Regions from separate parts of the Bradyrhizobium sp. AZCC 2230 genome, predicted to be linked through region 2. Evidence: predicted binding sites of a transcription regulator. Region 2 holds the regulator's gene; each other region holds the start of a gene.
The links. Region 2 encodes LexA, which represses DNA repair genes until DNA is damaged. Its sites were predicted from a motif close to TGTTCNNNNTGTGTTCNG; they were not measured.
Positions count from the first base shown of each region.

Region 1: the regulator LexA is predicted to act here: its motif matches at 3,229-3,246, upstream of V1280_RS07085 (single-stranded DNA-binding protein).
Region 3: the regulator LexA is predicted to act here: its motif matches at 2,827-2,844, upstream of V1280_RS30250 (YifB family Mg chelatase-like AAA ATPase).
Region 4: the regulator LexA is predicted to act here: its motif matches at 2,906-2,923, upstream of V1280_RS41735 (putative DNA modification/repair radical SAM protein).

Region 1 covers NZ_JAZHRS010000001.1:1,467,120-1,472,055, forward strand. The annotation lists gene gyrA (DNA gyrase subunit A) at 1-1,358, opposite strand, end outside; gene V1280_RS07075 (DUF2306 domain-containing protein) at 1,527-1,925, opposite strand; gene V1280_RS07080 (low molecular weight protein tyrosine phosphatase family protein) at 2,225-2,584, shown strand; gene V1280_RS07085 (single-stranded DNA-binding protein) at 2,588-3,085, opposite strand; gene V1280_RS07090 (outer membrane protein) at 3,602-4,348, shown strand; gene V1280_RS07095 (outer membrane protein) at 4,507-4,936, shown strand, end outside.
Region 2 covers NZ_JAZHRS010000001.1:1,583,801-1,588,736, reverse strand. The annotation lists gene V1280_RS07675 (ComEC/Rec2 family competence protein) at 1-1,165, shown strand, start outside; gene V1280_RS07670 (hypothetical protein) at 1,176-1,610, opposite strand; gene V1280_RS07665 (hypothetical protein) at 1,806-2,012, opposite strand; gene lexA (transcriptional repressor LexA) at 2,180-2,881, opposite strand; gene V1280_RS07655 (molybdopterin molybdotransferase MoeA) at 3,058-4,269, opposite strand; gene V1280_RS07650 (hypothetical protein) at 4,506-4,688, opposite strand; gene V1280_RS07645 (HAD family hydrolase) at 4,848-4,936, opposite strand, start outside.
Region 3 covers NZ_JAZHRS010000001.1:6,303,472-6,308,407, forward strand. The annotation lists gene V1280_RS30240 (ATP-binding protein) at 1-554, opposite strand, end outside; gene V1280_RS30245 (hypothetical protein) at 673-1,143, opposite strand; gene V1280_RS30250 (YifB family Mg chelatase-like AAA ATPase) at 1,240-2,778, opposite strand; gene V1280_RS30255 (PilZ domain-containing protein) at 3,007-3,252, shown strand; gene V1280_RS30260 (tetratricopeptide repeat protein) at 3,336-4,118, shown strand; gene V1280_RS30265 (AAA family ATPase) at 4,164-4,936, opposite strand, start outside.
Region 4 covers NZ_JAZHRS010000001.1:8,777,808-8,782,743, reverse strand. The annotation lists gene V1280_RS41750 (error-prone DNA polymerase) at 1-561, opposite strand, end outside; gene V1280_RS41745 (Y-family DNA polymerase) at 558-2,138, opposite strand; gene V1280_RS41740 (ImuA family protein) at 2,038-2,841, opposite strand; gene V1280_RS41735 (putative DNA modification/repair radical SAM protein) at 3,004-4,239, shown strand; gene V1280_RS41730 (UdgX family uracil-DNA binding protein) at 4,239-4,936, shown strand, end outside.

The DNA.
Region 1 (4,936 bases), 120 kb from region 2:
ATCGACAGCCTGATCGTGCCGTCCTCGCTGATGCGATGGCGCGGATCGTCGATCAGCGTCAGCATGTCCTCGACGTCCCGGGCCGGCCAGTCACGCGACATCAGGGTGTCGCGCGCGGTGGTCGGGTCAGGCGAGGTCCGGATGACGCGGATCATCTCGTCGATATTGGCGACCGCGATCGCCAGACCGACCAAAATATGTGCGCGATCGCGCGCCTTGGCGAGCAGGTACTTGGTCCGGCGCGTAACGACCCGCTCACGGAAGTCGACGAAGATGGCCAGCAGGTCCTTCAGATGCATGATCCGCGGACGGCCGCTGTCGAGCGCCACCATGTTGACGCCGAAGCTCGTCTGCAGCGGTGTGAATCTGTAGAGCTGATTCAGCACCACATCCGGCACGGCGTCGCGCTTCAATTCGATGACGACGCGGTAGCCGTCGCGGTCCGATTCATCGCGCAGGTCGCCGATGCCCTCGATCTTCTTTTCCTTGACCAGCTCGGCGATGCGCTCGACCATCGTCGCCTTGTTCACCTGGTAGGGAATCTCGGTGATGATGATCGCCTCGCGCTCCTTGCGGATGGTCTCGATCGCGACCTTGCCGCGCATGACGATCGAGCCGCGGCCGAGGTGATAGGCGGCGCGGATGCCCGCGCGTCCGAGAATGACGCCGCCGGTCGGAAAATCCGGTCCCGGCACGATGTTGATGAGCTCATCAATGGTCAGCGCGGGATTGTCGATCAACGCGACGCAGGCATCGATGACCTCGCCGAGATTGTGCGGCGGAATGTTGGTCGCCATGCCGACGGCGATGCCGCCAGCGCCGTTGACCAGCAGGTTCGGAAACTTGGCCGGAAGAACCGACGGCTCGGTCTCGTTGTTGTCGTAGTTCGGCTGGAAGTCGACGGTGTCCTTGTCGATATCGGCCAGCAGGGCCAGCGCCGACTTGGTCAGTCGCGCTTCGGTGTAACGATAAGCGGCCGGCGGATCGCCATCGACCGAGCCGAAATTGCCCTGACCGTCGATCAGCGGCACGCGCATCGAGAAGTCCTGCGCCATGCGGACCATCGCGTCGTAAATCGACTGGTCGCCGTGCGGATGATACTTACCGATGACGTCGCCGACCACGCGGGCTGACTTGACGTACTTCTTGTCGGGCGTGTGCCCCTGCTCGTGCATCGAGTACAGGATGCGGCGATGCACCGGCTTCAACCCGTCGCGGGCATCAGGCAACGCACGCGCCACGATCACGCTCATGGCGTAATCGAGGTAGGACTTCTTCATCTCCTCGAAGATGGAGACGGGACGAATATCCGAGCGCTCCGGCTCGTCGCCGGTCTTCTTGTTGTCGTCGTCAGCCAAGGGGGAATCCGGTGAGTTTTTATCTGGGAATCATATAGCGCATCGAGGCCCTGATAACCACCCTTGCAAGCCGTTGGGAAGCGGTTTTTCCGTTTGTTTTTCCAGAGACTTACGCGCTTCTCGCCACCGTCGTCAGCGGCACCGGAACAAGCCACCCGGAACCGCCAATTATGTCCCGAAAAACACCTGGTGCATGATGCGCCCGGGCACCAGCGTGAACAGGCCCGCCACGACCAGCGCGCCGATGAACGTCATGACCATGATGCGCCGGTGATCGGCGACCCGATGGGTATGCGCCCGCCACACCGCGAGCGGCAGCATCACCAGCGTGAAGATCGACAGGAGGTGGATCAGGCTGAACGGCCCAACCATGCGGATCTGGTGGATCCAGAACGACGACGCGGCCACCACGGCCATGAGCGCCACCCAGATCCAGCCGACCGTCCGATGGGGCAGCGTGCCCTTTGGCGCAGCGAATTGGACGATGCCAAGCACGAAGGCCGCCATCGCCGCGAAGGCGTGCAGCGGGATCGCCGGGGCAGCATCAAGCAGAGGCGCGAGGTTCATGTGGCGCGTCCTCCGGGCAGGAACCGACCATGTGAATATGATTAACATGAAGTTAATACCATTCACATCGCAGCCCGTCAAAGGCTTGAGGCAGCACATGAGGCGAGCTCCAAAAAGCCAAACCAGCCGGCCAATTGGCAGGAAATCCTGCCGCCTCACGCGAGCCGGCAACGCTGATGAGAAGAGCGGCCCTCTCCAACATGACGGGGACGCCGATGATTCCGCCCGCTACCAAAAAGGTGTGTATCTAGACCGAGGTGGCTCGGACTATTCCGGTCCCTCCTGCTGGAGCGGTCAAAGTGACCAACGTCCTCTTCGTCTGCAGCGTCAATCGCCTGCGCAGCCCGACCGCCGAACACGTCTTTTCGACCTGGCCCGGCATCGAGACCGACTCGGCCGGCGTCTCGAACGACGCGGACGTGCTGTTGTCGACCGAGCAGGTCGAATGGGCCGACATCACCTTCGTGATGGAAAAGGCCCACCGGAACAAACTGAACCGGAAATTCCGCGCCAGCCTGAATGGCAAGCGGGTCATCTGCCTCGAGATTCCGGACGACTATGAATTCATGGATCCGGTCCTGGTCCGGATGCTCGAAAGCCGCGCGGGCCGCTTCCTGTCCCGCCCCGCGCCGACTCGTCCCAGCCGCGTCGAAGGCTGAGGTTCAGAACGGGATATCGTCGTCCATGTCGTTGTTGCGGCCACCACCGCCGCCGGCGGCCACGGGACGGCGCGGCGCGCTGCTGACCGGACCGGACGAGCCGAAATCGCCGCCCGGCTCGTCGCCGAAGCTGCCGCCTCCGCCACCACTGCGGCCATCGAGCATCGTCAGCGTCGAGTTGAAGCCCTGAAGCACGACCTCGGTGGAGTACTTCTCAACGCCCGCCTGGTCGGTCCATTTGCGGGTCTGCAGCGCGCCCTCGATGTAAACCTTGGCGCCCTTCTTCAGGTACTGCTCGGCGACCTTGCAGAGACCTTCATTGAAGATCACGACGCGATGCCACTCGGTCTTTTCCTTGCGCTCGCCGCTGTTCTTGTCGCGCCAGGTCTCCGAGGTGGCGATGCTCAGATTCGCGATCGGCCGCCCGTCCTGGGTGCGGCGGATTTCCGGATCCTTGCCGAGGTTTCCGACCAGAATGACCTTGTTGACGCTTCCCGCCATCGCCGCTCTCCACTCCAAATGCCACTGAATTTCGAAAAGGCGCGCCCGCGCTGTCGCCTGTTGGGCCGACCCTATACGCTTACGAGCACCGATCGGCCCGCCGCAGCCTCGGTTATCCCCATATATAGCATCGATCCGAGGTTTGTTCCAGATTTGTTCCCATCAAAATCGCCCCTGAAAACGGAGCCCTCGGGGTGTCTCCGTGTCACTCCCGCGTCCCGTCGACGGGAGCCTTTTCAGGCCCCCGCCTACCAGCCGTTCCGTCGTCGCAAGGTACTGATATCCTCCTGATTTCATTCGATATCTGAGACCGGCCTCGTGCCGGCCGTTTTGTTGCGGGTTCCCGATGGAAACTGTGGGCCAGCCATTATTACATTTTGTGTCCGTTGTGACTTTTGAGAGACACAACTTGCAGCTTCAGTGGTGTAGGCATGACGTGAGTTGGACCGGAACGTCCGATGCTGCTTCCGACGCACGGAAGTCGAAAACAGAAACTGGGACTGGGATTTGTTGAATATGAAAAAGATCTTGTTGGCTTCGGCCTCTCTGCTCGCCCTCACTGGCGCCGCTTCGGCTGCCGATCTGGCGGCTCGCCCCTACACCAAGGCTCCGGTGGCTGTGGCTTCGGTCTACAACTGGACCGGCTTCTACATCGGCGGCAACGCCGGTGGCGGCTCGAGCCACAATTGCTGGGATACGACCAGTGTCGCCGGCGCCGCCGTCCCCACGACGAGCGAGGGTTGCCATAATGCGACCGGCGCCCTCGTCGGCGGCCAGATCGGCTATCGCTGGCAATCCACCAACTGGGTGTTCGGCGTCGAAGCCCAGGGTGATTGGGCTGACCTGAAGGGCTCGAACACCAGCTCGCCCGCCGCTTTCTTCCCGCTGGTGAACAATACCAAGATCGACGCGCTCGGCCTCTTCACCGGCCAAGTGGGTTATGCCTGGAACAACGTGCTCTGGTACGTGAAGGGCGGCGCGGCCGTCACCCACAACAAGTTCAGCGGCACTCTGGCTGGTGTCACATTCGGCACCGCGACCGACACGCGTTGGGGCGGCGCCGTCGGCACCGGCATCGAGTTCGGCTTCGCTCCGAACTGGTCGGTCGGCGTCGAATATAACCACCTGTTCATGGGCAAGCACACCGACAGCTTCACCGCGTTTGGCTTGCCCTTCCGCGCTGACAGCATCAAGCAGGACGTGGATATGGCCACCGTCCGCCTGAACTACACCTTCGGCGGCCCGATCGTCGCCAAGTACTGAGTTCAAGTACTGAGCTTCGTCTCCAACGCCATTGCGTTACGAAAGGCCGGCCTCGCGCCGGCCTTTTTGTTTTCGCGGCCCGGTGTGCTGAACCGTCAAGGAATCACAGGGCGCGCGCGTAGCGCCCGCGCATTGGTTCGGCGAGTCGGGGACGTGATATGAAGATCTGGGCAGTGGCTGCGATCAGCCTGTTCGCATTCGGTCCACTTGCACCGGCCGTTGCCGCGGATCTCCCGCTCTATTCCAAGGCGCCGGTGGCGCCTGTACCCGCCCTCGAATGGACCGGCGTCTATGGCGGCCTCAATGGCGGCGGCGGGCTCGGCCATGCCTGCTGGAGCGTTGTCGCCGCCGGCGGCGTTGCGATCAATCCAGCCGTCGGCGAAGGCTGCCACAACGCCAGCGGCGGCACGGTCGGTGCCCAGCTCGGCTATCGCTGGCAGAAGGCGCACTGGGTTCTTGGCGTGGAAGGCCAGGGCAACTGGGCCGACTTCAAGGGCAACAATGTCAGCCTGGTGCTAGCGCCGCTGAACAACCGGACCAGGATCGACAGCTTTGGTCTGTTCACCGGCCAGCTCGGCTACACCGTGA
Region 2 (4,936 bases):
TGTCATGGTCGATCGCCGCGCGATCACGTTCCGCACGCTGGCGGTGGCGGCGCTCATCGTGCTCGCGGTCGCGCCGGAGGCGCTGGTGCATCCGAGCTTCCAGATGTCATTCGCCGCGACGCTCGGGCTCGTCGCGCTGGTGCAGATCGGCATGCCGAACCTGTTTGCCTCGCCCGATCATTCGACGACCGCGCGCATCGCGCTGTGGGGCGGCCGCGAGATCGCGATGCTGTTCATGGCCTCGATGATCGCGGGGCTTGCGACCACGCCCTATGCCGCCTTCCATTTCCACCGCGTGACGCCCTACGGCGTGCTCGCCAATCTCGGCGCGATGCCGGTGGTGTCGGCGCTGGTGATGCCGGCCGGACTGCTGGGATTGCTCGCAGCGCCATTCGGGCTCGATGGTGTGTTCTGGTGGCTGATGGGAATCGGCATCGACTGGATGATCGCGGTCACACGCTGGGTGGCGGCACTGCCTGGCGCAGTCGGCCGTCTCCCGGCATTTGGTATGGCGCCACTCATCGCTGCGAGCGTCGGCCTGATCCTGATGGGCCTGCTGCGCACGCCGCTGCGCTGGTCGGGCGCGTTCGTGCTCGTGGCGGCGACCGTCTGGGGCCTGTCGGTGCGGCAACCCGACATCCTCATCGCCGGCGATGGGCAGAACGTCGCGGTGCGGGGCAGGGATGGGCAGCTGCATCTGATGCGGACCAACAAGGACAATTTCCTGCTCAAGGAGTGGTTAGCTGCGGACGCCGACCCGCGCGATGCCACCAGCGCCTCGCTCAGTGACGGCGTGTCGTGCGACGAGACCGGCTGCGTGACGCCACTCGCCGACGGCCGGATGATCGCGCAGGCACTGCGCATCGATGCGCTGGCCGACGATTGCAGCCGCGCGGCACTGGTCGTGACGGCAAGGCCCGCGCCGTCGGATTGTGGTGCGATGGTGGTCGATCGCCCGCGTCTCGCGCGCCAGGGCGCGCTGGCGCTGACGCAGCGCGGCGACGGTTTTGCGATTGACGCGGTGAAGGCGAGGGGCGCAAACCGCCCCTGGTCGCCGGCGGCGGCCGGCGAGGGAGATTTCGAACAGACCCTCATGCCGCGGTCGGCAGCTCCGCGCGTCCGGGACGCAACACCGTCGGAGGCCGATCTTCAGGCCGAGGATTGAGATCGACAGCTCAGCCGATCGGCAGGCGGGTGATGGTCGGCGGCCTGTCGGCGGTGATCTGTGGCGTGTGCTCGCGCTCGCCGAGCGGCTGGGTCACGGGCAGTTGCAGCACGGTTGCGCGCTGGCCTTCGACGAGCTGCGTTACCAGCACGTACTTGCCGTCGGGGAATTCGATCGCGTCGTGATGGCGATCGGGAATGTGCGGATCGACCTTGCCGAACTTGCCGACGCGCGAGTTGACGGTGCGGGTCCAGATCCAGCGATTGTCGTAGCGGACGTTGTCGGCGAAGGCGAGCTCCGTTCCCGGAAGCAGACAGACCGCGACCGACATGTCGGCTTCGGAGGCGAAGCCGCGCGTCGAGGTGCCGCGGAACGTTGTCGTGACGATCGTCTCGCCGACTTCTGCGGGACGCGTCGCGACGGCATGCAGGCTGTAGTCACACATCGGGTGCTCCTCAATCAGGATAGCGACCCACGCCTCTGTCTCGGAGGCGCAGGCCCCTATCAGAGTGGAAGCCCGCGATCTTATGCTTGTTTGTGGGCAAATCTGCGGCTCGCATCCGCAGAGCGCGATCACATTATCTTTTTCAAACGCACGAGGAACAAAGCCTGCTCCCGTGCATTTGGCGAGCGTGCTGCGTTAGCGGCCTGCGGGTGCCGACCAGCCGGAATATTGCCAGGCCGGTTGTGATGGCTGCGTGATGGCGTTGCGGGCATTGCGGAATTGTTCGCTCGTCGTCGCCTGCGGTGCCTTGCGGGCGTGGTGCTGCGACTGTGCGGCGAAGGCCTGCGACGCTGATATTGCGATCAGCGCCATCGTGACGGTGCTCAAAATGATCTTGCGCATGGTTATATCCTCGGTCTCTCAAGGGCCTGCGAAGCGATGCGTGCTTCGTCGCGGCGTGCCGAGGATGTAGCGCTGGAGAGGGGGCCGGATAATCTGTGCAAAACCAGAAAGACTATCCAGCCGGAGCGGACAATCGTCCGCTCCAATCGTTGATGGCGCGCGAGCGCTCAGTACTTGCGGTAGAGCCCGATCAGCTTGCCCTGAATCTTGACCCGGTTGGGCGGCAGGATGCGCACTTCATAGGCCGCATTGGCCGGCTCGAGCGCGATCGAAGCGCCGCGGCGGCGGAAACGCTTGAGTGTCGCTTCCTCGTCGTCGATCAGGGCGACCACGATGTCCCCGGTGTCGGCGCTCTCGTTGCGCTGGATCAGCGCCATGTCGCCGTCGAGAATGCCGGCTTCCACCATGGAGTCGCCGCGCACTTCGAGCGCGTAGTGCTCGCCCGAGCCGAGCATGTCGGGCGGGACGCTGATGGTGTGGCTGCGGGTCTGCAACGCCTCGATCGGCGTGCCGGCCGCGATCCGGCCCATGACGGGCACCGCGACGGGACGCTCGCCGTCGTCGGCGGGCGGGCTGGAGGTCGTGCGCACCTTGCCGAGATTGCCCTCGATGACGCTCGGCGTGAAGCCGCGGCGGCTGCCGGCGGCGGCCTGCAGCTCAGGCAGCTTGATCACCTCGATGGCGCGGGCGCGGTTGGGCAGGCGGCGGATGAAGCCGCGCTCCTCGAGCGCAGTGATCAGGCGATGGATGCCCGATTTCGAGCGCAGATCGAGCGCGTCCTTCATCTCGTCGAAGGAGGGCGGCACACCGCTTTCCTTCAGGCGCTCGCTGATGAACCGCAGGAGCTCGTATTGTTTGCGCGTTAACATCTCGACCAAAATCCCCCGGTTGATGTCGTTCGATTCCGAGACGCTGAATTCAGCAATAAGCCGCTACACGCTCGAAACAAATCATGAACGGACACTATATGTTCGATACATGTTCCGCAACTGCTTAATTTACCGTGAACGCGGCAAAGTTCGCGGAACGGTTGCGAACGATGCGCTCAAACGGGCAGTCGCAGCACCTCGCAAGCAGCGCCGGCTTCGGCCTTCGGCGCGAACGGTGCGCGCACGAGAAGTGCCTGTGCCGCAGCGAGATTCGTAAGCAGCGAGGAGTCCTGGTGATTGACGGGAAGCGCGATCAGCGTGCCGTCATCACGCACATCGAGGCGCGCGCGCAGATAGTCCTCGCGCTGGTCATTGGCGCCGACGTCGCGGCCGAGCACGGCGCGCTCGCGGCGGTGGTGAACCACGGAACGGCCCGACAGCGCGCGAATCAGCGGCACCATGAACAGGAAGCCGCAAACGTAGGATGACACGGGATTGCCGGGCAGGCCGATCACGCGCATCGCGCCGAGCTGCCCGTTCATCATCGGCTTGCCCGGCCGCATCGCGATCTTCCAGAACGCCATCGAGGTGCCTTCGTCCCGAAGCGCCTGCTGCACCAGATCGTGGTCGCCGACCGAGGCACCGCCGGTCGTGATCAGGATGTCGGCGCCGGATTCGCGCGCGCGGCGGATGCCGGCGGTGGTGGCGGCAAGCGTGTCGGCGGCAACCCCGAGGTCGATGGTGTCAGCGCCCTCGCTGCGGGCGAGCGCATGCAGGGCGTAGCCGTTGGAATAGACGATCTGGCCATGGCCGGGCGTGCTGCCCGGCATCACCAGCTCGTCGCCGGTGGCGAGAATCGCGACCTTTGGACGGCGGCGGACGCCAAGCTGCGGGTGGTTCATGCCGGCGGCGAGCGCGAGGTCGCGTTCGGTCAGCCGGGCGCCCTTGCGCAGGAGCACGTCACCCTCAGAGAAGTCGATGCCGGCCGGGCGGATGTGCCGCCCGGCGACGGCGGCCTCCCTGATCGTGATGCGCTTGCCATCGGCGACGGTGTCCTCCTGGATCACGACCGCATCGGCGCCGTCGGGAACGACGCCACCAGTAAAGATCCGGACGGCTTCGCCGGCGCCGACGGTTCCTGCAAACGGCCGGCCTGCAGCGACCTCGCCAATGACGTTGAGCTGCGCGTCGACCTTGGCCGCATCGGCCGCGCGGACGGCATAGCCATCCATCGCCGACATCGCCTGCGGAGGCTGCGTCCGCCGCGCGGCGACGTCGCGCGCGAGCACGCGATGGAAGGCCGCGTCGAGTGCGATCGTCTCTTCAGGCAGTGGCTCCGCGCCGGCAAGCACCGCGGCGAGCGCGTCAGAAACCGGCATCAAGGCCACGAGTGAAAACTCCAGCTACGCCCGTTCGGGCAAATCAGCGGCGAGAGTTTTAGCCGAGTGCAGGCGCAGAGGCAAAACGGCGGTCGCACAGGATGATTTATCCTGCGTCATCCGCGCGGCGATCGAGTGTGAGCGTCAAGCCAGCCGCGGCATGATCCGGAAGGCGAGATGGAGCGGCACGAGATCGCCATGGCAAGTACTGGGATGACGAGAACTGCGCCCAGTTAGGTCGCCGGTTACTTTGCCGGACTGACATCAGGCGCTTGGGGGCCCTGATCCCTGTCGGGCATCGGATCGGCCTGGGCCTTCAGGTCGGCGGCCTTGCTCATCAGCTTGGCTGAAAGCTCGGAATTTGAGGTGGTGGTGGCGAATTTGACCAGCAGGGAGGCCTGCTTGGTAAGGTAGGTTTTGCCCAACACGATGATACGTCCGTTCGTAGAATACCCAACGGACTCTAGAGTCCGGAAGCGGGCATTCCGTTCCCGGAACTCTGTACAAAAATGCACAAAGTGCGTTGGTTCGTCAGTTCCGAATGAAATAGGTCCGGAATTCGCCGATTCGGCGGGGTGAGGAGGCGGTCAGATCCCCAGCACCTTCAGTGCATTGCCGACGTCGCGGGGCGAAGTGACATGCACCGCCGTCAGCCCGCGGGCGCGGGCGCCCTGGA
Region 3 (4,936 bases), 4.7 Mb from region 2:
CAGCGCGCGCCGACAGGCGTTGCGATCTTCTGGTCGTGGATGCGGGTGCCGTTGCTTTCGCGGGCGCTATCGCCCTGCTCCAGCACATCGAAATCAAAGCGTGTGCCGACCAGCGCGCTGCGGGCCTGCGCGGCGAGCGCGCAATAGGCGTCGTTGGCGAAGGTGATGCGGCCCTGATGGTCGCGCAGCACGATCAGATCGCTCTGCGATTCGAACAGGCTGCGGGCGCGCTCTTCGGCTTCCTTCAGCTCCCAATTGCGATCGATCAGCGCCTCGTTATGGGCGGCGAGCTTCTTCATCCGCTTGTTGACGAAGCGCAGCCGCATGCTGAGGGTCGCCAGCCCAAGGCAGGCCAGCGCAAACAGGAAGCTCGCGCCGATCGCAAAGGTGTTGGGATCGTAGCCGGAATTTGGCGCCCGGCTGCCGGTGACGAAGCCATAGGCGCCGCCGAACGTCGCCGAGAAAATCATGAAAGAGCGGATCGCGAAGGCTATTCGGGGGTGCTGCCGCCTGAAGTGGCGCATGCGCACCTTGATCCGGAACGTCCGACCCATTGCCACCGACCCTTGACCGAAACCTGCCACCGCCGTGCGCGACGATGTCTCGCCGACCTTGCAAACAGCTTGAGGCTTTGCGGCGGCCTCCAAACAGGGTTGACGAGGTGTTAATGCTTCAGAGCGAGGCGGCCTGGAGGGGGAGCGGGCGGTTGCCGCGGGCGCCGACGATCAGGGCTGCCGCTTCCTTCTGCGAGAACGTCTTCGAGCGGACATAGACGCGGTAATCAGCCGGGCCTTCGGTGGAGAGATAGATCACCGGACCGCCGTCGACGGGCTGCGAGGCAATCGTAATGAGGCGGGTCGACGGATTGCCCTGGCAGGCGCCCGGCTCGTCGCTCGTGCCATCGTCGACGACCGCGAAGTCGGCAGCGTCGGCATCGTCGGTGATTTGAACCCGCACCGTGGCCCGCGACAGATCGTCGGTGAAGGCGACATGCACGCCGGCCGTCCAGAACAGGGATGTCAGTTCGACCGAGGTCTCGCCGAGGGCGATGCAGGGCTGCGAGACCGACCCGATCTCATTGCGGGCGAACACCGCAGCCGCCAACAGGGGAACCACCGAGGCCAGGATCTTGAAACGCAACATGACACTCTACTCGCCAGGCCCGGACTGGAACTTGTGGGCCTATGGTTTGCAGAGCGTAAAGGAAACTCGTTACCGCCGGGTTGATGCGCTGGATGATCAGGCCATCTGGCGCACATCCTCTGCGAGTGCGCGGTAGGACAGCGCCTCGGCGAGATGCAGCCGACCGATCTTCTCAGTGCCGTCGAGGTCGGCGAGCGTGCGCGCCACCCGCAGCACGCGGTGATAGCCGCGCGCCGACAGCCGCATGGTTTCGGCGGCCTCGCGCAGCAGCTTTTGCCCCTGCGCGTCCGGCTTGGCGATGTCCTCCAGCACTGACGCCGGCGCCTCGGCATTGGTGCGGATTCGCGGCAGGCCGGCATCGGCATAGCGCGCGAGCTGGATGTCGCGCGCCGCCGCCACGCGCGCGGCAACCTCGGCGGAGCCTTCGGCCGGCGGCGGCAGGATCAGATCGGCTGCGGTGACGGCCGGCACCTCGATGCGCAGATCGATGCGGTCCATCAGCGGGCCGGAGATGCGCGCCTGGTAGTCGCCGGTGCAGCGGTCGATGCGTCCGCGCTTGCAGGCATAGCCGGGCTCGAACGCATTGCCGCAGCGGCAGGGATTCATCGCTGCGATCAGCATGAAGCGCGCCGGATATGTCACGCGGTGGTTGGCGCGGGAGACCGAGACCTCGCCGTTCTCCAGCGGCTGGCGCAGCGAATCCAGCACGCGCGGATCGAACTCGGGCAGCTCGTCGAGGAACAGCACGCCCTGATGCGCCAGCGAGATCTCGCCGGGCTTTGCGCGCGCGCCGCCGCCGGTGAGGGCGGCCATGCTGGCGGAATGATGCGGCGAACGAAATGGCCGCTGCGATGTCAGCGCGCCACCCTCGATCTCGCCGGCGACGGAGGCGATCATCGAGACCTCGAGCAATTCGCCCGGCGACAGCGGCGGCAGGATCGAGGGCAGGCGCGCGGCCAGCATCGATTTGCCGGCGCCGGGCGCGCCGATCATCAGGAGGTGATGCCCACCCGCGGCTGCGATCTCCAGCGCCCGCTTGGCGCTCTCCTGGCCCTTGATGTCGCGCAGATCGAGCGGCGAGGTGGCTGCCTCATGCACTTTCGGCACGGGCCGCGACAGCACTTGCGTGCCCTTGAAATGGTTGGCGATCTGAATCAGCGAGTGCGCGGCGACGATCTGGATATCCGGGCTCGCCCACGCCGCTTCCGAGCCGCAGGCCGCCGGACAGATCAGGCCTTCCTCGCGCACATTGGCGCCGATCGCGGCGGGCAGAACGCCGGCCACCGGTGCGATCGAGCCGTCGAGGCCGAGCTCGCCGAGCACGGTAAAGCCGGTCAGCGCATCCGGCGGGATCGCGCCGATCGCCGCCATCAGCCCGAGCGCGATCGGCAGATCGTAATGGCTGCCTTCCTTGGGCAGGTCGGCAGGGGCGAGATTGACGATGATTCGCCGCGCCGGCAGCGCCAGCCCCGAGGCGATCAGCGCGGAGCGGACCCGCTCGCGCGCCTCCGACACCGCCTTGTCGGGAAGGCCGACGATGGCGAAGGCCGGCAGGCCCGGCGCGACCTGCACCTGCACGTCGACCGCGCGGGCCTCGATCCCCTCAAAGGCGACTGTCGAAACCCGCTGAACCATGCTGCTCCCCTCGCACAATCGAGGGTAGCAGAGCGGGATCGACCTGACAAGAACAATACGGGAACGAAAGCGAGGGCGCCGCGAAACCTAACGACCGGTAAACGGGACGAGGACACTAAGCTTCGACTACGCCTCGAATGCGACCGGCTACGCTCAGCACATTCCAACGAATGTCCGCTACTCCTAGGGGTGCGGGATGGGCCGTGACGTAACGGGTGAACAATTCAAATGCTTGCAAATCGCCGGAAGAGCGAACGTCGGATGTGCACCCGGCTTGCCAAGATTCATTTTGGCGCCGGATCGCTGCCGCGGGACTGCACGATCACGGATATCTCGGATGGCGGCGTGAAGGTCGTGGCGGAGTTTCTGGAAGTGCCGCCGCAATTCACCATCATCTTCGCACCGGACTATTCCCGCCAATGCCGCCTGCGCTGGCGCATCGGCTGCGAATTCGGTGCGGAATTCACCGACTGAGCCTAAGGGGCGCGTTTCCTTAACGGGAATTTAGCGTTAATCGGCAAAGCATCTCTGATCAGTCCGCCGGCGGTGATCAGAGTATGTCCAAGCGTTCGTCCCTTGCCTCTCCCCCGGCGAGATTCCTGCTTCCCGCGCTTCTGGTGCTCGCCCTCGGTGGCTGCCAGACCACGAGCCTGGAGGATGTGACCGGCGCGCTCGGCGTCGGTGGCAAGTCGGAGCCTGCCGCGACCGCAGACGCCAAGCCCGACATGGACGGCTTGCGCGAGCGCTATCGCGCCAAGCCCGGCGATCCCGCCATCGCGCTCGACTACGGCATGGCGCTGCGCGAGACCGGCCAGCGCGCCCAGGCGGTCGCGGTGATGGAGCAGGCCGTGCTCGCCCATCCCAGCAACAAGGCGCTGCTCGCCGGCTATGGCCGCGCGCTCGCCGACAATGGCAATTTCCAGCAGGCTTTCGACGTGCTCGGCCGTGCGCATACGCCCGAGGATCCGGACTGGCGCATCCTGTCGGCGCAGGGCGCCGCGCTCGATCAGCTCGGCCGCAACGAGGAAGCGCAGCAATATTACGCCGCGGCGCTGAAGATCGTGCCCGACGAACCGGCCGTGCTGTCCAATCTCGGCCTGTCCTATGTGCTGCAAAACAATCTGCCGAAGGCCGAACAGGTGCTCGGCCGCGCCTATCAGCGCAATCAGAACAATGCGCGGATCCGTGCCAATCTCGCACTCGTGCTGGGATTGCAGGGCCGTCAAACCGAGGCTGAAATCCTCGTGAAGGCCGATCTGCCGCCGGATCAGGCGGCGGCAAAGGTCACGGCGCTGCGCGAGTTGCTGTCGAAGAAGCAGCAGCAGCGGGCGGAGAAGTAATCCGCCGCCGCTGGGAGTCCTGCTCGCTCGAAAACGCTATAGCGTTTACGACGCCTTGCGATGCGGGGCGGATGCGCGTCCGGTCCTGCCCTTCAGCTTCTTCAAGAGCGGTCCGAGCAGCGAGCGCTTCGGCTTCTTCACCTCGCCGCGTCCCGCCAGACGGTTGGCCATGTTCTGGAACAGCTCGGTGGTGCGGTGGCTCTTGGAGACCTCCGCGATCATCTGGCCGTTATTGGCGGCGGTCGAAAACAGCTTCGAATCGAACGGGATCACCGCCAGCGGCTGGCTCTCCATCGTCTTGGCAAACGATTTGACGTCGATCTCGGCGCGCTTGTGCATGCCGACCTGATTGATGCAGTAGAGCGGCGGCCGGTCGTTCGGCCGCGCGGTCTTGAGCACGGTCAGCATGTTCTTGGTGTTGCGTAAGTTGGCGAGATCCGGCTCGGCCACGATGACGATGTCGTCGGCATTGACCAGCGCGCGCTTGGTCCAGGCCGACCATTGATGCGGCACGTCGAGCACGATGCAGGGCGTCGTCATGCGCAGCGTGTCGAAGATCGCGTCGAACGCTTCGGCGCCGAAATCATAGACGCGATCGAGCGTGGCGGGTGCTGCAAGGAGGCTGAGCCGATCGGTGCATTTGGAAAGCAGACGCTCCATCAGCGCGGTGTCCGGCCGGTCCTGCGACAGCACCGCGTTAGCAATGCCCTGCGCCGGATCCTGGTTGTAGTCGAGGCCGGCGGTGCCGAAGGCGAGGTCGAGATCGATCACGACGGAGTCGAGCGCGAGGTCGCGCGCGATGGTCCAGGCGACGTTAT
Region 4 (4,936 bases), 7.2 Mb from region 2:
TGCTTTGGCTACGAGATCATCGAGCCGCGACAGGCGGCGGCGGTCGTCGCCGCGATAGATCAGGCTTGCGGCGAGCCACACGCCTTCGGCGCGGCTGGCCTTGAGCTGTGCAAGTACATCCAGCGCCTGCGCATCATCAAACCGATGCGGCAACGTCAGGATCAGGAGCTGGCCTTCCGAAAACTCCAGCAGATCGGCGAAGGTGAGATGGCACTCGCCCTTCTCGATCCGCGTGATGTCGTCGCCGCGTTTGCCTCTGGTGAGGAGTTGGCACAGCCGGCCATAGGCGGCGCGGTCGCGCGGATAGACAAAAATATCGGGCGTGCCGTCGATGAAGACGATGCGCGCACCGATCAGCAGCTTTGGCCTGTGCAGAACCTTGTCATTGTTGAGCTCCTTCCAGGCGCGCACCACGCCGGCCAGCGTGTTGTGATCGGCAATGCCGATCACGGGAATGCCGAGCTTGCTGGCCTGATGCACATAGGCGCGCGGATCCGAGCCGCCGCGCAGGAAGGAGAAATTGGTGGTGATGCCGATCTCGGCATAAGCGGGCGTAATCATGCGAAGAGACCGTGCACGTACCAGTGGGGCGGAGCGGGCTTGCCGTCGCCGTCGAACACCTCTCCCTCGTAAAGACCATCGCGAAAAATCCAGAAGCGCAGGCCTTCGGCATCCTCGATGCGGAAATAATCCCGCGTCAGCTGCTTGCCGTCCTGCCGCCACCACTCCATCGCGATGCGCTCGGGTCCTTCCACCCGCACCACCGCATGTTTTGCGCGCCGCCAGGTGAATTGATGCGGCGGGCCATCAGGCACGGTCGCGAACGGAACTGTGACCGGCTCCGGCTTGTCGAACAGCCGCAGGGGACGCAACGGCGGCTCGCTCTCGGCGCGCGCCGGCCATTCGGCCTGCATGGCGGCGGCGAGATGATGCTGCGCGGGCGCGGCCAGCACCGCGTGCTCAGGGATATGGGTGTCCTGCGGCAGATGCACAACGACGCGTTTTCCGCCGATGCGCGCGGCAATGCGATCGATCAGCGCGGCGAGCTCGTCATTGTCATGGACATGAGCGTCGAGATCGCGCTGCTCCTGCACCACGATCTCGGTGCGGCTCGCCGACAGGCGCACCATGTCGAAGCCGAAACCGGGATCGAGAGGATCGGCAAGCGCATCGAGACGCTCGCGAAACAGCCGGTCGATCACCGCGCTTCGCGTCACGGGACGTCCGGTCTCGACCATGATCGCGCGCACCACGCCGTCGGTACGGAAGAACGCGGCTTCCAGGCGTCGCGCGCCCTTGCCCTGCTTCTCCATGGAAGCGATCAGCGTGTCGGCCAGCCGCGACAGCGTCATCGCGATCATGGTGTCGGTCGCGATCGGCTCGGCAAAGCGCTTTTCCACGATGTAATCGGGCAGCGGTTTTCGCGGGCTGATCGGCGCATCGCCCTGCCCCAGCGCATGCGCGAGCAGCGTGGAGAACCGCGCGCCGAACCGCGCCGTGATTTCGCTCGGCGTGCGCGAGGCAACATCGCCGATCGTCTTCAGCCCGGCCCGGCGCAGGCCGGTGGTGATCGTCTCGTCCGCACCAAGCGCGGATACTGGAAACCGGTCGATCGCCGCGGCCTCCCCGCCATCGGCGACGATGCTGCCCGTAGCTTGCCGCGTCAGCGTGCGCGCGCAGACCGAGGTGCTGGCGATCGCGGCGCCGATCGCAAAACCCTGGCGCGCCAGCGCCCGAACCAGCGTCTGCAACAGCGCAGCCTCGCCGCCGAACAGATGCGCACAGCCGCTGATGTCGAGGAACAGCCCGTGCGGCGGATCGAGCGCCACCAGCGGTGTGAAGCGGTCACACCAATCGGCGATGTCGCTCAGCGTCTTCGCATCGGCCACGACATCGGCGTCGAACACTTTCAAGTCCGGACACATCGCTCGCGCATTCGCCAGCGGCTGGCCGATGTACAGACCGAGCCGCTCGGCGGCTTCGTCCAGCGCATGGATCACCAGCGCATTGTTGTCCTTGATGACGACGATGCTGGGCTCACCCAACGCGCCGTTGAAGAACCGCTGGATCCGATCGATGGGCAGGCGCGGCAGCCACAGGCTGAGGATACGCCGACGGTTCAGAGAACTGGCACTCATCACACTTCCATTCCATGATCCACCGGCCACACGGGCCATGACGGTTACGCAACAGCTCGACATCGAAACGCGGCGCGCCCCAGGCACTCCAAGGCGCCGCAGGCATTGAGGCCGAACCCGGCGGCGAATGCGCGGCGCGCAGCATCCATCGCGTCTCCGCAGTCGACGGCAAAGGTTGTGCGGCCATCCGCAGCAGCAAGCCGGTGACGCCGGACGACTGCGCGGCCAGCGTCAGCTTGCGGCTCGCGACCAGATCGAACTGCCTCGTCTCGCCCCAGAGCTCGAGCACGACGGCGCCGAGCGCATCGCAGGCGAGCGCATCGGCGGAGGTGCGCAGCGCGCTCTCTACGTCAGCCGCACGCACCATCACCACGCGGCGTGGATCGAGGCCGAGCTCGGCGAGCCCGCTCATCGACAACGCGCCGGTCTCGAGTTCCGAAAAATCCTGCCGCACCCACAGCAGCGGCCGGCGCACCGTGACGCGGCCCGCAAGCCCGGTGACAAAGCCCGTCGCGGCCGCACCCTGACGCCCCTCGCAAAACACCTCGTGGATCGCCGCGCGTGCGAGCCCGCCTTTCAAGGCGTGGTCCACCTCGCGGTGGCCGAGCGCGACGCGGTCGTGATGGTGCACGACCTCTGCGGTCTCGATCCGTTCGATCTGGCTGCGCAAGGTCGCAAGCGCGCTGATGCGTGCGCCGCTCATGCTCGCCGCTCCTCAAAGATTTGATGCCGTGGCTTTCAAAAGAAGAACCAGCGGCTGGCTCATTTGTTCATGATATGTTCTAATATAAAGCTAACGGCGGCCGGGGAGTCAATCGAATTGGTGTTCTGTTGGATTCATGAGCGGAATCAAAGGGATTCAATAATGGACGTGCAACGTAAGCTGGAGATTCTCGCAGACGCCGCCAAGTACGACGCGTCGTGCGCCTCCAGCGGCACCGAGAAGCGGGATTCCAGCGACGGCAAGGGCATGGGGTCGACCGCGCCGGGCATGGGCATCTGCCATTCCTACGCGCCGGACGGACGCTGCATCTCGCTGCTCAAGGTGCTGCTCACCAACGCCTGCAATTACGACTGCCTCTATTGCGTCAACCGCACCTCCTCCAACGTGCCGCGCGCCCGCTTCACCATCGACGAAGTGGTCAAGCTGACGCTGGACTTCTACCGGCGCAATTACATCGAAGGTCTGTTTCTCTCCTCCGGCATCATCCGCAGCCCCGACTACACGATGGAGCAAGTGGTCAGCGTCGCGCGAAAACTGCGCGAGGAGCATCACTTCCGCGGCTACATCCATCTCAAGACCATTCCGGAGGCCGATGACGCGCTGATCGCGGAGGCCGGCAAATATGCCGATCGTCTCTCCATCAATATCGAAATGCCTGAGGAGACCAGCCTGCAGCAATTCGCGCCCGAGAAGGACGTGCGCGCGATCCGCCGCACCATGGGCCGGCTGCGGTTGAAGCTCGACGAAGCCGAGGATATCAGCAGCACAAAGACGAAAGCAAAGCCGCAGCGTTTCGCGCCGGCCGGCCAAAGCACGCAGATGATCGTCGGCGCAGATGGCGCGAACGACCACACCATCCTCCGCACCAGCGCCAATCTCTACGGCTCCTACCGGCTGCGGCGCGTCTATTATTCAGCCTTCAGCCCGATCCCCGACGCCAGCCGCGCGTTGCCTCTGGTACAGCCGCCCTTGCTGCGCGAGCACCGGCTCTACCAGGCCGACTGGCTGATGCGCTTCTACGGCTTCGATGTCGGCGAGATCGTCGACGACAGCGCCATGCTGCCGCTCGACATCGATCCAAAGCTCGCCTGGGCGCTGCGCCACCGCGACCGTTTTCCGCTCGACGTCAACCGCGCCAGTCGCGAGGAGCTGCTGCGCGTGCCGGGCTTCGGCACCAAAGCGGTCGAGCGCATCATCGCCACGCGGCGCACCACCACGATCCGTCTCTCCGATCTCGCGCGGCTGCACGTGCCCCGCAACAAGGCGATGCCGTTCATCGTGCTCAGCGATCACCGGCCCATGCCGCATCGCCTCGACGAGGCGCGGCTGATCGAACGGTTCAAGCCGAAAGCAACACAACTGGGGTTTGGATTCTGATGCAGTACATCATCCTCGACACCGAAACCGATTTCGACGGTTGGCGCAAAGCCGCCCGCACGCTCGTGCTTCATCATGTGAAGCCCACCGATGTCACCTGGGCCGTGCAAGGCGGTGAAGCCGAGTTGTTCGCACCGCCTGCGCCGTCTCCGATCCTCGAGGTCAACGACGGCACCTTCAACGTATCAGGCAAATTCGTCGACCTCGCCCAGGCCGCCATCCTGCATCGCGATGTCAAGCGCTTTGCGATCCTCTATCGCCTGCTGTTTCGGCTGAAGGACAATCACGATCTCATCGAGGTCGCGACCGATCCTGACGTCGCGCTAGCTACAGCGATGGCGAGAGCGGTCCATCGCGACGAGCACAAGATGCACGCCTTCGTGCGCTTCCGCGAGATCGGCCGCGAACGTGACGCGCATTACGTCGCCTGGTTCGAGCCGGAGCATCACATCGTCGAGCTCGCCGCACCGTTCTTCGCCAAGCGCTTTGCCGACATGCCGTGGTCGATCCTGACGCCGGATCTCTGCGCGCATTGGGATGGCCACGCGCTTTCGTTCACGCCGGGCGTGAGCAAGAACGAGGCGCCGGGCGAAGACCGGCTGGAAGAAACCTGGCGGCGCTACTACGCCAGCATCTTCAATCCGGCGCGGTTGAAGGTGAAGGCGATGCAGACGGAGATGCCGAAGAAATACTGGAG